Regions from separate parts of the Serratia sp. 25CWL12 genome, predicted to be linked through region 2. Evidence: predicted binding sites of a transcription regulator. Region 2 holds the regulator's gene; each other region holds the start of a gene.

Region 1 (3,178 bases), 810 kb from region 2:
TCGCCGACAAGCGTGTTGAGAAAGTGACTGACTATCTGCAGATGGGCCAAGAAGTTCCGGTCAAGGTACTGGAAGTTGATCGCCAGGGCCGTGTACGCCTGAGCATCAAAGAAGCCACAGCGCCAGAAGCGTCTGCAGCTCCTGCGCCAGAAGCAGAATAAGTGTATCAATAACTTTACAGCCCCCGCCTTCGCGGCGGGGCTGTTATCATCGTGCGGGTAGGATGCTCGCGTTTTAGCAAGCGGAGGACAGGACGTTCAGCCAATGTTTGTTTTTGGGAGTAAGAAATGAAGCCTTTCTTGCGCTGGTGTTACGTTGCGACAGCACTTTGGCTGGCAGGATGCAGCAACAATGATTGGCGTAAAGATGACGTTCTGGCTATTCCGTTGCAGCCCACATTGCAGCAGGAAGTGATCTTGGCGCGCATGGAACAGATACTTGCCAGCCAAGCACTGACTAATGATGAACGCGCACAGCTTTTATATGAGCGCGGAGTGCTGTATGATAGCCTCGGGCTACGTGCTCTAGCGCGCAACGATTTTTCGCAAGCGCTGGCGATACGTCCTGATATGCCGGAAGTTTTTAACTATCTTGGCATTTACTTCACGCAGGCAGGCAATTTTGATGCCGCGTATGAAGCGTTTGATTCTGTACTAGAGCTTGATCCAACTTACAACTACGCGCGTTTAAACCGGGGCATTGCACTGTATTATGGTGGCCGCTTCCTGTTGGCGCAGGATGATCTGCAGGCGTTTTATCAAGACGACCCAAACGATCCCTTCCGTTCGTTATGGCTTTACCTGGTGGAAAGAAGTGTTGATCCCAAGGCAGCCAGCGTTTCGCTCCAGCAGCGTTATGATAAAGCGGACAGAGGGCAATGGGGATGGAATATTGTCGAATTCTACCTGGGTAAAATCAGTGAAAGCACGCTGATGGAAAGACTCAAGGCAGATACAACGGATAACACTTCGCTCGCTGAACATCTCAGTGAAACAAACTTCTATTTAGGTAAGTATTACCTAAGTCTGGGGGATAAGGACAGCGCTACAGCGTTGTTCAAACTGACGGTAGCTAACAACGTTCATAACTTTGTTGAGCACCGCTATGCATTGTTGGAATTGGCTCTACTGGGCCAAGAACAAGACGACCTATCGGAATCCGACCAACAATAGCTGACAGACACTATATCCAATAAATTTCGAGTTGCCGCTAACGCACAGCCTGGAAAATAGAGGATCTCAGCCTGAGATACATTGGTTTTTGACCAAAAATTATCGCCTTGGCGGGCGAGGGCTTTTTGTCTGTTTTATAAACAAATTTGAGCCGGTTCACACTTTTAAATGAAAACGACTGAAAGTTTTCTCGACGAGTTATGTAAACTGGCTGCCATCATTAATGAGACACGTTTACATGACTACTGAGTTTGAAACTTCTTTTGCTGATCTGGGCCTATCTGCACCGATCATTGCTGCCCTGACTGATTTGGGCTATGAAAAACCATCACCGATTCAGGCTGAGTGTATTCCTCACCTGTTAAATGGCCGCGATGTGCTGGGTATGGCCCAGACTGGTAGCGGCAAAACTGCAGCGTTCTCGCTGCCCCTGCTGCATAACTTGGATGCGGCGTTAAAAGCACCACAAATTCTGGTGTTGGCACCGACACGCGAACTGGCCGTTCAGGTTTCTGAAGCCATGGCTGATTTCGCCAAACATATGCATGGCGTCAATGTTGTCGCCTTGTACGGTGGCCAGCGTTATGACGTACAATTGCGCGCTTTGCGCCAAGGGCCACAAATTGTGGTCGGTACGCCTGGCCGCCTGTTGGATCACCTCAAGCGTGGTACCTTGAACCTTTCCAGCTTGAAAGGTCTGGTGCTGGATGAAGCCGATGAAATGCTACGCATGGGCTTTATTGAAGACGTAGAAACCATTATGGCGCAGATCCCAGCGGAACATCAGACCGCTCTGTTTTCTGCCACCATGCCGGAAGCGATCCGCCGTATTACACGCCGTTTTATGAAAGATCCGCAGGAAGTTCGCATCCAATCTAACGTGACCACTCGCCCGGACATCAGCCAGAGTTACTGGACGGTGCAAGGTATGCGTAAGAACGAAGCGCTGGTGCGTTTCCTGGAATCTGAAGATTTTGACGCAGCGATCATCTTCGTGCGTACCAAAAATGCCACGCTGGAAGTGGCGGAAGCCTTGGAGCGCAGCGGCTACAACAGTGCAGCACTCAACGGCGACATGAACCAGGCACTGCGTGAGCAGACACTGGAGCGTTTGAAAGATGGTCGCTTGAATATTCTGATCGCCACCGACGTTGCTGCTCGTGGCTTGGATGTTGAGCGTATCAGCCTGGTAGTAAACTATGATATCCCTATGGATTCAGAGTCTTACGTTCACCGTATTGGTCGTACTGGCCGTGCAGGCCGTGCTGGCCGCGCATTGTTGTTCGTGGAAAACCGTGAGCGCCGCTTGCTGCGTAACATTGAACACACCATGAAGCTGACCATCCCTGAAGTGGAACTGCCGAATGCAGCGCTTTTGGGTGAACGCCGTCTGGCTAAGTTCGCAGCCAAAGTACAGCAACAACTGGAAAGCAGTGATCTGGATATGTACCGTGCGCTGTTGGCTAAGCTGCAACCGGCTGAAGAGCTGGAGATGGAAACCTTGGCCGCCGCTTTGCTGAAAATGGCACAGGGTGAGCGTCCGTTGATCCTGCCACCTGATCCGGTATTCAAACCGCGTCAGCGTCGTGAGTTCAATGACCGTGATGATCGTGGTCGTGGTGACCGTGCTGACCGTGGTCGTCGTGATGCTCGTCCAGATAGCCGCGAAGGTGGCGATCGTCCACGTCGTGAGCGCCGTGACGTGGGTGAAATGCAGTTGTATCGCATTGAAGTGGGCCGTGATGACGGTGTGGAAGTTCGTCATATCGTTGGCGCGATTGCTAACGAAGGCGACATCAGCAGCCGTTACATCGGTAACATCAAGTTGTTTGCTTCTCACTCAACCATTGAGTTGCCAAAAGGTATGCCGGGCGAGATCCTGAATCACTTCACTCGTACCCGCATTCTGAATAAACCGATGAACATGCAACTGCTTGGTGATGCACAACCTCATGAACGCCGTGAGCGTCGTGATGGTGCTCCTGCTGCTCCACGCCGCTCTTTTG
Region 2 (3,178 bases):
GTTAGTTCGCGATACTGGCGAACGCGGTCACTCCCGTGAAGCCGTGATGGATTCTGTGGTCCGTTCAATGGAAGATTATATCAACTACATCACGCCACAATTTTCACGAACCCATATCAATTTCCAGCGGGTTCCCACCGTGGATACGTCCAATCCCTTTGCGGCCAAAGCGATCCCCTCGCTGGATGAAAGCCTGGTGGTGATCCATTTCCGTGGCTTGGAACAGATCGATTTCCCCTATCTTCTAGCCATGTTGCAAGGGTCATTTATTTCACATATCAATACGTTGGTGGTACCTGGTGGTAAAATGGGGCTGGCAATGGAGCTGATTATGACGCCACTGGTGCAACGGCTACTGGAAGGCAAGAAAATCGAATAATATCGAATCATGTAGGTGGGCGGCGATTAATCTCACGCCTGTGATACTCCGTTTCATCTGCAATCCAAGCGGGTGACAAGCCCTATCGACAGTCTGCCGCAGACACAACGTTTGCACAAAAATCGCCGCAGCCCAAAACGGCACGGCGATGCTTAGCGTTATTCCGTGTCAACATGACACAGAGTAGTGCTCAATCAACTTCATGGATTTCAAAACTGTGGGTAATAGTGGCCGCTTTGCCCAGCATCAGGGAAACGGAGCAATATTTTTCGGCAGAAAGGTCTACTGCACGTTCCACCACCTTTTCGGTTAGCCCTTTTCCGGTGACAATAAAATGCAGATTGATGTGGGTAAACAGTCGAGGTGCCTCTTCACGGCGTTCTGAAGTCAGTTTCACCTCACAATCGCGCACATCATTGCGGCCTTTTTGCAAGATCGGCACCACATCGATAGCGCTGCAGCCCCCCACAGACATCAACACAATTTCCATTGGGCTTGGGGCCTTATCACCCGCATTACCATCCATCAAAATCTGATGGCCGGAAGCAGACTCCCCCAAAAATGTCAGCCCTTCTACCCACTTCACTCTTGCCTGCATATTGTTCACTCCGATTATTTTTTAAAATCAACGTACGCTTTCATAGAGAAACTGGCAACGAAACCTGACACTAATCATGCTGAAACGAGACAACACAAGACACCCGCCTCACTCTGTGCTACAAACACAGCTGCAATACTTTTTTCATGGCATCAATTTCAGGGATATATCCTAAGATCATTGGTGAGTTAATGGAACCTAGCTTGCAGCACTTAATACGAGTTAATATGCTAGTGTATAAGTGATTTTTTTACCCAGATTCGTTCAAACTGCCGGTAGGCGACAAACGAACGAGTCTACTACGGCTTGAGTGACAACGGGGATATACCTCACCTCAAAACCTGTTGATAGCCACAACTAAAACATCAGGCTATAAGCACGTTTTACAGGGAACTCTGACCCCTGTGATACAAGGCAGCGATAACAACAGAGGATAATAGCGCATGGTTCTCGGCAAACCGCAAACAGACCCGACTCTTGAATGGTTCCTGTCTCATTGCCACATCCACAAATATCCATCAAAGAGTACGCTGATTCACCAAGGTGAAAAAGCGGAAACTCTTTACTACATCGTCAAAGGTTCCGTCGCGGTGTTGATTAAGGATGAAGAAGGCAAAGAGATGATCCTCTCCTACCTAAATCAGGGGGATTTCATCGGCGAGCTTGGATTATTTGAAGAAGGCCAGGAACGAAGTGCCTGGGTAAGGGCGAAAAGTGCCTGTGAAGTAGCTGAAATTTCCTATAAGAAATTTCGCCAGCTCATTCAGGTTAACCCGGATATTCTGATGCGCCTATCTGCACAAATGGCAAGTCGCCTGCAAGTCACCTCAGAGAAGGTAGGTAACCTCGCTTTTCTTGATGTGACTGGCCGTATCGCACAAACCTTGCTGAACCTGGCAAAACAGCCTGATGCGATGACTCACCCGGATGGTATGCAAATCAAAATTACCCGCCAGGAAATTGGTCAGATCGTCGGTTGTTCACGTGAAACTGTTGGCCGCATTTTGAAAATGCTTGAAGATCAAAATTTGATTTCCGCTCATGGCAAAACCATTGTCGTGTACGGTACCCGTTAATCATTAAAGAAACGGCGCTGCAATGCGCCGTTCTTTGTCTGCTGAACAGCAAAACATGTGGCGCCGCCTGATCTACCATCCAGAAGTGAACTATGCCCTGCGACAAACGTTGGTGTTGTGCCTGCCTGTCGTTGTGGGTTTACTGCTGGGCCACCTGCAACAGGGGCTGTTGTTCTCGTTAGTGCCTGTCTGTTGCAATATCGCCGGGCTAGATACCCCTCATAAGCGCTTTTTCAAGCGCCTGATAATCGGCGGGGCACTGTTCGCTCTCAGCTGTGTTTTGTTGCAACAGGCGCTGTTGTGGCATATCCCATTACCCTTACTGATGCTTGCTATGGCGCTATTGCTGGGTGTCAGCGGGGAAATCAGCCCACTACATGCACGCTTGCTGCCCGCAGCACTGGTTGCGGCCATTTTCTCTCTGAGCATGGATGGCCTACCTATTTGGTATGCCCCGCTACTGTATGCCGTAGGCACTCTCTGGTACGGCCTGTTCACTTGGTTTTGGTTTAAGTTATGGAAAGAACAGCCAATCCGTGAATCTTTAAACCAACTCTATATACAGTTAGCTGATTATTTTGAAGCCAAATATTCGCTGCTGACCCAACATACTGATCCTGAAACCGCGCTACCGCCACTGTTGCAACGCCAACAGCAAGTGATGGACCTGATCAGTTTGCTATATCAGCAGATTAACTTTCTGCCACACGCCAATAATATGGAACAAAAACGCCTGCAACGAACGTTCCAAGTGGCACTCGACCTGCAAGAACACATTAGCGTCAGCCTCCACCAGCCAGAAGAAGTGCAAAAATTGGTGGAGCAGAGCCAAGCTGAGGCGATCATTCGTCGTAATGCTCAAGTCATCGCTGCACGTTTACGCGTTGTCGCAGAAGATATCCTCTATCATCGGCACTCTCGCCGTTTTAGCATGAAACACGAATTGGCCGCGCTGGAGAAAGTGGCTACACGGCATGCTGATAATCCCGTTGGCCAGTTTTGTTACTACCATTTCAGCCGTATTGCTCGCCTGTTACGTACACAGCATCCTCTTTATCGCCGAGACCTGATGGCCAACCAGTCACGGTTACCCTTCTGGCCTGCAGTGGTAAGCTATTTATCGTT
Region 3 (3,178 bases), 2.2 Mb from region 2:
TGCGGTATGACCGAGTGGCGCCAGCGCTTGCTTAATTTGGTCTGGATACTCTTTATAGACCTGATGTGCACTCAGCATATCATTGTAGGCACTGACAATGGCTAAGTTCGCCCGGGTCAAATCGAGAATATTGGCCTTGTCCTGTGAACAGGATGCCGCTACCGCATGGGCCAAATTGCCACAAGATAGCGATGCTTTCCCCTTGCCCTTCGACTGCTGCTGCTTTGCCACTGCCAAAAATTGCTGGCGCAAGGCACGACTACGCTCCACAATCCTTTCAGTCACGGCACTTACCATAGGATTGAGCTGTTTGTTCATCGCTTTTATCCTACCTATTTGCGGTGTCGAGCTGATTCAATGCAATTAATGCACGCTCAACCACGTTATCAATATCAGTGTCGATATCGACCACTGCGACTTGCAGCTCATTATCAGGTCGCTCTAAGGTATTGAATTGGCTTTCTACCATATTCTGTTTCATAAAGTGCCCTTTACGCGCCATCATACGAGCCATGATCAAATCAAAACTACCATCAAGAAAGACAAAACTGACATTTTGGTTACCGTTGCGGATCTGGTCACGGTAACTCTTTTTCAGTGCCGAGCAGACAATAACACCTTGTTCATTTTTACTTTCTAAACTGAAAGCGGCATCACGAATGCGCTCTAGCCAAGGTTTGCGATCTTCATCATTCAAAGGCTGTCCACTGGCCATTTTTATAATGTTCGCTTTAGGATGAAGGTCATCCCCATCAATAAACTTTGCCCCTAACCGTTGTGCAAGCATGGCTCCAACCGTGCTTTTTCCGCTGGCGCAAACGCCCATCACAATAATACTACTACCGGCCATATGAACTCCTCGCATTGTATTCTGGGTATCTCCCTCATCCTTCAAGTTGCCTGGCTATCGGTGGCCGTGACTTACGGCATCAACACTTAAGGGTCATCCTGAAGTACTTGGATCATCCTTAACTACGACAGTGCAGTTAGCTCACTAGGCTGTTCGGCACATGCGTTCAGCTCGTTTTCTGGAACTGGAGTCGCTGCCTAGCGGTATCCCGACCTGCATCTTGATAGAAATTTGGTATAGATCTCATTTTTGAATAACAGTTGAAAATATGACTTTATATTACTCACTTTACCAGTAACATGTTACCCGTAACTTTTAGATTTGTGAACTGAAACACGAAGCAAGCTAACCATAAAATAATGAGGTACAGCCATGGAGCAAATAACCAACCCCACGCACTTGCTGATCATTGCAGGTTGCGCTATCGCTGCTCTACTTTTTTTAATAATGAAACTGAAAGTTCATGCTTTCGTCTCTCTTACTTTGGTCAGTTTAGGTACCGCACTGGCAACAGGCGTTAGCCCTGACAAAGTCGTTCCAACCATGATGACTGGTTTTGGTGGCACCCTGGCTTCTGTGGCTTTGTTGGTCGGCTTAGGTGCCATGATCGGCAAAATCCTGGAAATAACCGGAGGGGCAAAAGTCCTGGCAGACACCCTGATTGGTCGTTTCGGTGAAAAGAAAGCCCCTTTCGCACTGGGGGTGGCCTCCTTACTGTTCGGCTTCCCGATCTTCTTTGATGCGGGTCTGATCGTCATGATCCCGATTATTTTCAGCGTGGCTAATCGTTTTGGTGGCTCATTGCTGAAATATGCCCTACCTGCTGCCGGTGCATTTGCTGTTATGCACGCCTTCGTTCCACCACATCCTGGTCCTGTCGCCGCTGCCGATCTGTTAGGTGCCGACATGGGCTTACTGCTGGTTATTGGTCTGTTGGTTGCTATCCCAACCTGGTATCTAGGCGGGTATTTATTCGGTCTGTATGCGGGCAAAAAATTCAATATTCCGTTATCAAAACTGCTGTTTAATGATGAACAAATCATTGATAACGACAAGCTGCCCGCTTTCGGCACTGTCTTGTTTATTCTGTTATTACCTGTTTTATTGATCTTTTTAGATACTGGCCTGAATACGTTGAGTGTCACTGGCGTCATTGATGGCAAAAGTACCGTTGTTCAATTCCTCCGTATGTTCGGTAAAACCCCTGTAGCACTGTTAATCACGCTGCTGGTTTGCTTGGTGGTCTTTGCCAAAGATTTTGGTATGAGCAAACTGGAAAAACTGTGCGGTGACTCATTAGCGCCAATCTGTGCTGTGATTCTGGTTACCGGTGCAGGCGGGATGTTCGGCGGTGTGTTGCGTTCGAGTGGTATCGGTGATGCATTAGCCGGTGTGCTGCAAGACACCGGTATGCCGCTGATTGTCGCTGCATTTGTCATCTCTACCTGTTTGCGCGTTGCACAAGGGTCGGCGACGGTAGCATTGACTACCACCGCTGGGCTTATCTCACCTATCGTGGCGCAGACTACCGGTTTATCCAGCCTGGATTTATGCTTTATCGTTATCTCTATCGCAGGGGGCGCAACCGTACTTTCTCACTTTAACGATTCTGGTTTCTGGCTGGTTTCTCGTCTTATGGGTATTGACGAAAAAACCACGTTAAAAACCTGGACGGTGATGGAAACGCTGTTGGGCAGCATTGCATTTATTATTGTTGCCACGCTCAGTATCTTTTTGTAAGACAGTAAATGAAAACACGGGGCAGAGAATCGTTATCTGTCCCCGTCAATCCTCACCTTGCTCCTCATACCTCATACCATCACAGCGGCGTAGCACATTTGCGATATTCACTTGGGCTCACGCCGACGCGTTTTTTAAATACCCGCGAGAAGTAGAGTTGGTCGTCATAACCAACTTGTTGCCCAATGGCCGCGACGGACATCGGGGTGGTTTGCAACAAGAGTTTAGCCCGGATAATCCGCTGATCTTCACGCCAACGTACAATACCCACCCCGACCTGCTCACGGAACAGGTGGGCCAGCCGTGAGGGCGAGAGAAATACCTGCTGCGCCAGTGCCTCTACCGATATCTCGGCAGCAAGGGATTCACTCAGGATCTGGCAAGCCTGGAGGACCCGGTGGTCAATCGTCGGATACTCCGCCAGAGAGGAAGCTTCATAACAGCGGATCAATAGCCGCTCCAGCAGGTTCATCGCTAATTGTTCTGACATCGGCCGTAGTTGCTGGTTAGTCTCTTCAATAGCACGGAACAGGCCATCAAACTCATCAAACAACTGGCTATCCGCTAAGTTTAACCGCCCAACGTTAT
Region 4 (3,178 bases), 1.9 Mb from region 2:
GCGCAGAATACGTTTCTATTACTGATGAAGAGGCTCTGGACGCCTTTAAAGCGCTTTCTCGCCACGAAGGGATTATCCCGGCACTGGAGTCCTCTCATGCTCTGGCACATGCCCTGAAAATGGTGCGCGAAGCCCCGCAGAAAGAGCAAATTCTGGTGGTTAACCTATCTGGCCGCGGCGACAAAGACATATTTACCGTTCACGATATTTTGCAAGCACGGGGAGAAATCTGATGGAACGATATCAGCAACTGTTCAAGCGCTTAGAACATAATAAAGAAGGCGCGTTCGTCCCATTTGTTACCCTGGGGGATCCAAACCCGGCGTTATCACTAAAAATCATTGATACCTTGATAGAAAACGGTGCCGATGCCCTGGAGTTGGGGATCCCCTTCTCAGATCCTCTCGCTGACGGCCCAACCATTCAAAATGCCACACTACGTGCTTTTGAGGCTGGGGTGACACCCACACAATGTTTCGAAATACTGGCAGCAATACGCCAGAAACATCCCCAGATCCCCATTGGCCTACTGATGTATGCCAACCTGGTATTCCATCGTGGTATTGATGCATTTTACCAGCGTTGCGCTGAGGTCGGGGTTGACTCGGTATTGGTAGCTGATGTGCCGTTCGAAGAATCGGCACCCTTTCGTGCCGCCGCAACCCGCCATGGCATCGCTCCCATCTATATTTGCCCACCCAATGCTGATGATGATTTGCTGCGCAACATTGCTTCCCATGGCCGTGGTTATACCTATCTGCTTTCACGCGCCGGGGTGACAGGAGCCGAAAGTCGCGCGCAGTTACCACTGCACCATTTGGTAAATAAGCTACGTGAATATAACGCACCACCACCATTACAAGGGTTTGGCATCTCTGAGCCTTCTCAAGTTAAGGAGACCTTACAAGCGGGGGCCGCTGGGGCAATCTCTGGCTCCGCTATTGTCAAAGTCATCGAACAGAACCTGGCTCAACCTGATGAAATGTTAGCTAAATTAGGGGACTTTGTTCGCAGAATGAAAACGGCAACGCGCGTATAATCTCTTCTATTATGACCGGGTCACAAGAAGGAGGCGCCAAAAGCGCCTCCTGAATGGACTGATTTAAAAGCGATAACCTGCGCCAAACATAAACACAAAGGGATCGAGACGAGTGTCAATACTCTGACTTTGCCCGGCAACATCAAAGCGTACATCGGTTTTGATATCCATCCACCAGACTGACATATTCAGCATCCAGTGCTCATCCAGGTTGTAATCCAGGCCAGCCTGCCCCGCTACACCCCAAGAGTTTTTCAGATCCAGATTACTCACACCAGCACTGTTACCATAGTCGTTAAACTTCTCATTAAAGAACATGGTGTAGTTGACACCGATACCCAAGTAAGGACGCAGTTTGTCCTGCTTATCACCAAAATAGTACTGCGCCATCAGGGTCGGCGGTAAATGCTCGACTGTCGCAATGGTTCCATTAACAGCGGAACCATTGAGCGAAACTGAATGGCGGAAAGGGGTGGCAGCCAACAGCTCAACACCAATGTTATCGGTGACCATATAACCAAGGGTCAGCCCTAATTGTGTATTGTTATTAACATCGAAAGAGCCCTGCCCCAGAACATTATCGGAGCCGGCATTCGGACGTACGGTTGCCGTACCTGCACGGACCAAGAAATCACCAGCTTGATGCGCGCTTGCTAACATCGGGGTCAGCATGGTAGCCAATATCACCAGAGTTGTCTTTTTCATTATCCATTCCATTTTTGTGGTTTATATCCGGGTTAAATATACCTATTTACAGCGAGTTATGATCCAATCGAGATCACATCTTGTGCCTAGAGTTGTAAATTTCCACCAAAAACAACAATTAACAGAATCGAAATAAAAACCTATTTTGATGTAAATCAAAAATCACAACTTGCCAGTGAACGGATCGATATAAAATTCCAGTTGCTCAAACCGCTGCCATTTTCGTGGCTGATACAATAATCGTAGAAGAAATCAGCGCTGAGTATTTCACGGGGTGCAACAGCAGCACAGAACAGGGTACAATTACACACTGATTTATTTTGCTATCGACACCAAGGAGTCCGCATGCCTATCACGGCCAGCATGTTATACCGTGACAGTTTTAACTTTTTCCGTAACCAGGTGGTCGGTATCTTGCTGATAGCCCTGCTGACGGCATTTATTTCTGTGTTGCTTAATCAGGCTTTAAAGCCCGATGCTGAGCAGTTAGCACTGTTGAATGCCACAAAGAATGATTTAACCGCCACAGCAGGAATGGGGCTCCAGGAAATCATTCAAACTATGACGCCAGAACAGCAAATATTGTTTTTGAAACAATCTGCTGCCGCGCTCGTCTCCGCTTTGGTAGGCAATGCGTTACTGGTGGGGGGAGTTCTCACGTTAATAGGCATGGTATCTGCAGGCCATACCACCAGTGCATTACGAGCGATGGGGAGTTCTTTGCCACAATTACCCGGCTTACTGCTGATGTTGTTTATCTGTGCCCTTCTGATCCAATTAGGTCTTACGCTGTTTATTGTGCCAGGTTTGATCCTGGCTATCTCGTTCTCATTAGCTCCGGTGATTTATTTTGCTGACCGCCCTGGCATCTTTGCTTCTCTCAGGCAGAGCTGCAAACTGGCTTTTGCCAATGCCCGAGTGATCGTCCCGGCAATGATGCTGTGGTTAGCCGCTGAATTTCTGGTACTGTTTATGATCAGTCAGTCATCGTTAACACGTGAGGTTGCCAGCATAGTGTTGACTGCATTAAGCAATCTGATTTCCGCACTATATCTGATTTATCTATCCCGTCTGTATATGTTACTGCGTAACTGATCATTACCAAGCAGGCACGATTTTTTTCAACCCCGTGCCTGCTTTTGAACCTGAGTTCTTAAGAATACACCCACCTGCTCATTATTTAACCAGTCAAAACCAAAGATTACGCTGTAAAATCCACCTGTTTTTCTTTGCTTTTTTAACTCTTTTGTAAAAAAAGGTGCAAGTTTGAGCGAACGATCAAAAATAAGAGCCCAAATATAAAAAAATTATTCTCTTTCGAAAAAAGTTTATGTAATACTTATGACGCTACATGGAGATTAACTTAATCTAGAGGGTGTTATAATGAATCGTACTAAACTGGTACTGGGCGCGGTAATCTTAGCTTCTACTATG

Evidence for each region. The regulator CRP, encoded in region 2, controls carbon source genes, mostly activating them, when cyclic AMP is high. The targets are predictions, from matches to a motif close to ATGTGANNNNNNTCACAT.
Region 1: yrbN (protein YrbN) is a predicted target of CRP. The motif match lies at 1,317-1,334, and genes of this name have one in related genera.
Region 3: ACX9GV_RS09415 (GntP family permease) is a predicted target of CRP. The motif match lies at 1,080-1,097, and genes of this name have one in related genera.
Region 4: ompW (outer membrane protein OmpW) is a predicted target of CRP. The motif match lies at 1,888-1,905, and genes of this name have one in related genera.

The regions. Positions count from the first base shown of each region.
Region 1 covers NZ_CM147698.1:3,632,681-3,635,858, reverse strand. The annotation lists gene pnp (polyribonucleotide nucleotidyltransferase) at 1-161, shown strand, start outside; gene nlpI (lipoprotein NlpI) at 288-1,172, shown strand; gene yrbN (protein YrbN) at 1,341-1,421, shown strand; gene ACX9GV_RS15700 (DEAD/DEAH family ATP-dependent RNA helicase) at 1,411-3,178, shown strand, end outside.
Region 2 covers NZ_CM147698.1:4,438,530-4,441,707, reverse strand. The annotation lists gene ACX9GV_RS19295 (phosphoribulokinase) at 1-379, shown strand, start outside; gene ACX9GV_RS19290 (OsmC family protein) at 570-977, opposite strand; gene crp (cAMP-activated global transcriptional regulator CRP) at 1,421-2,053, shown strand; gene ACX9GV_RS19280 (YccS/YhfK family putative transporter) at 2,109-3,178, shown strand, end outside.
Region 3 covers NZ_CM147698.1:2,149,264-2,152,441, forward strand. The annotation lists gene edd (phosphogluconate dehydratase) at 1-318, opposite strand, end outside; gene ACX9GV_RS09410 (gluconokinase) at 329-850, opposite strand; gene ACX9GV_RS09415 (GntP family permease) at 1,223-2,590, shown strand; gene araC (arabinose operon transcriptional regulator AraC) at 2,670-3,178, opposite strand, start outside.
Region 4 covers NZ_CM147698.1:1,836,948-1,840,125, reverse strand. The annotation lists gene trpB (tryptophan synthase subunit beta) at 1-233, shown strand, start outside; gene trpA (tryptophan synthase subunit alpha) at 233-1,039, shown strand; gene ompW (outer membrane protein OmpW) at 1,103-1,744, opposite strand; gene ACX9GV_RS07945 (YciC family protein) at 2,090-2,839, shown strand; gene ACX9GV_RS07940 (major outer membrane lipoprotein) at 3,128-3,178, shown strand, end outside.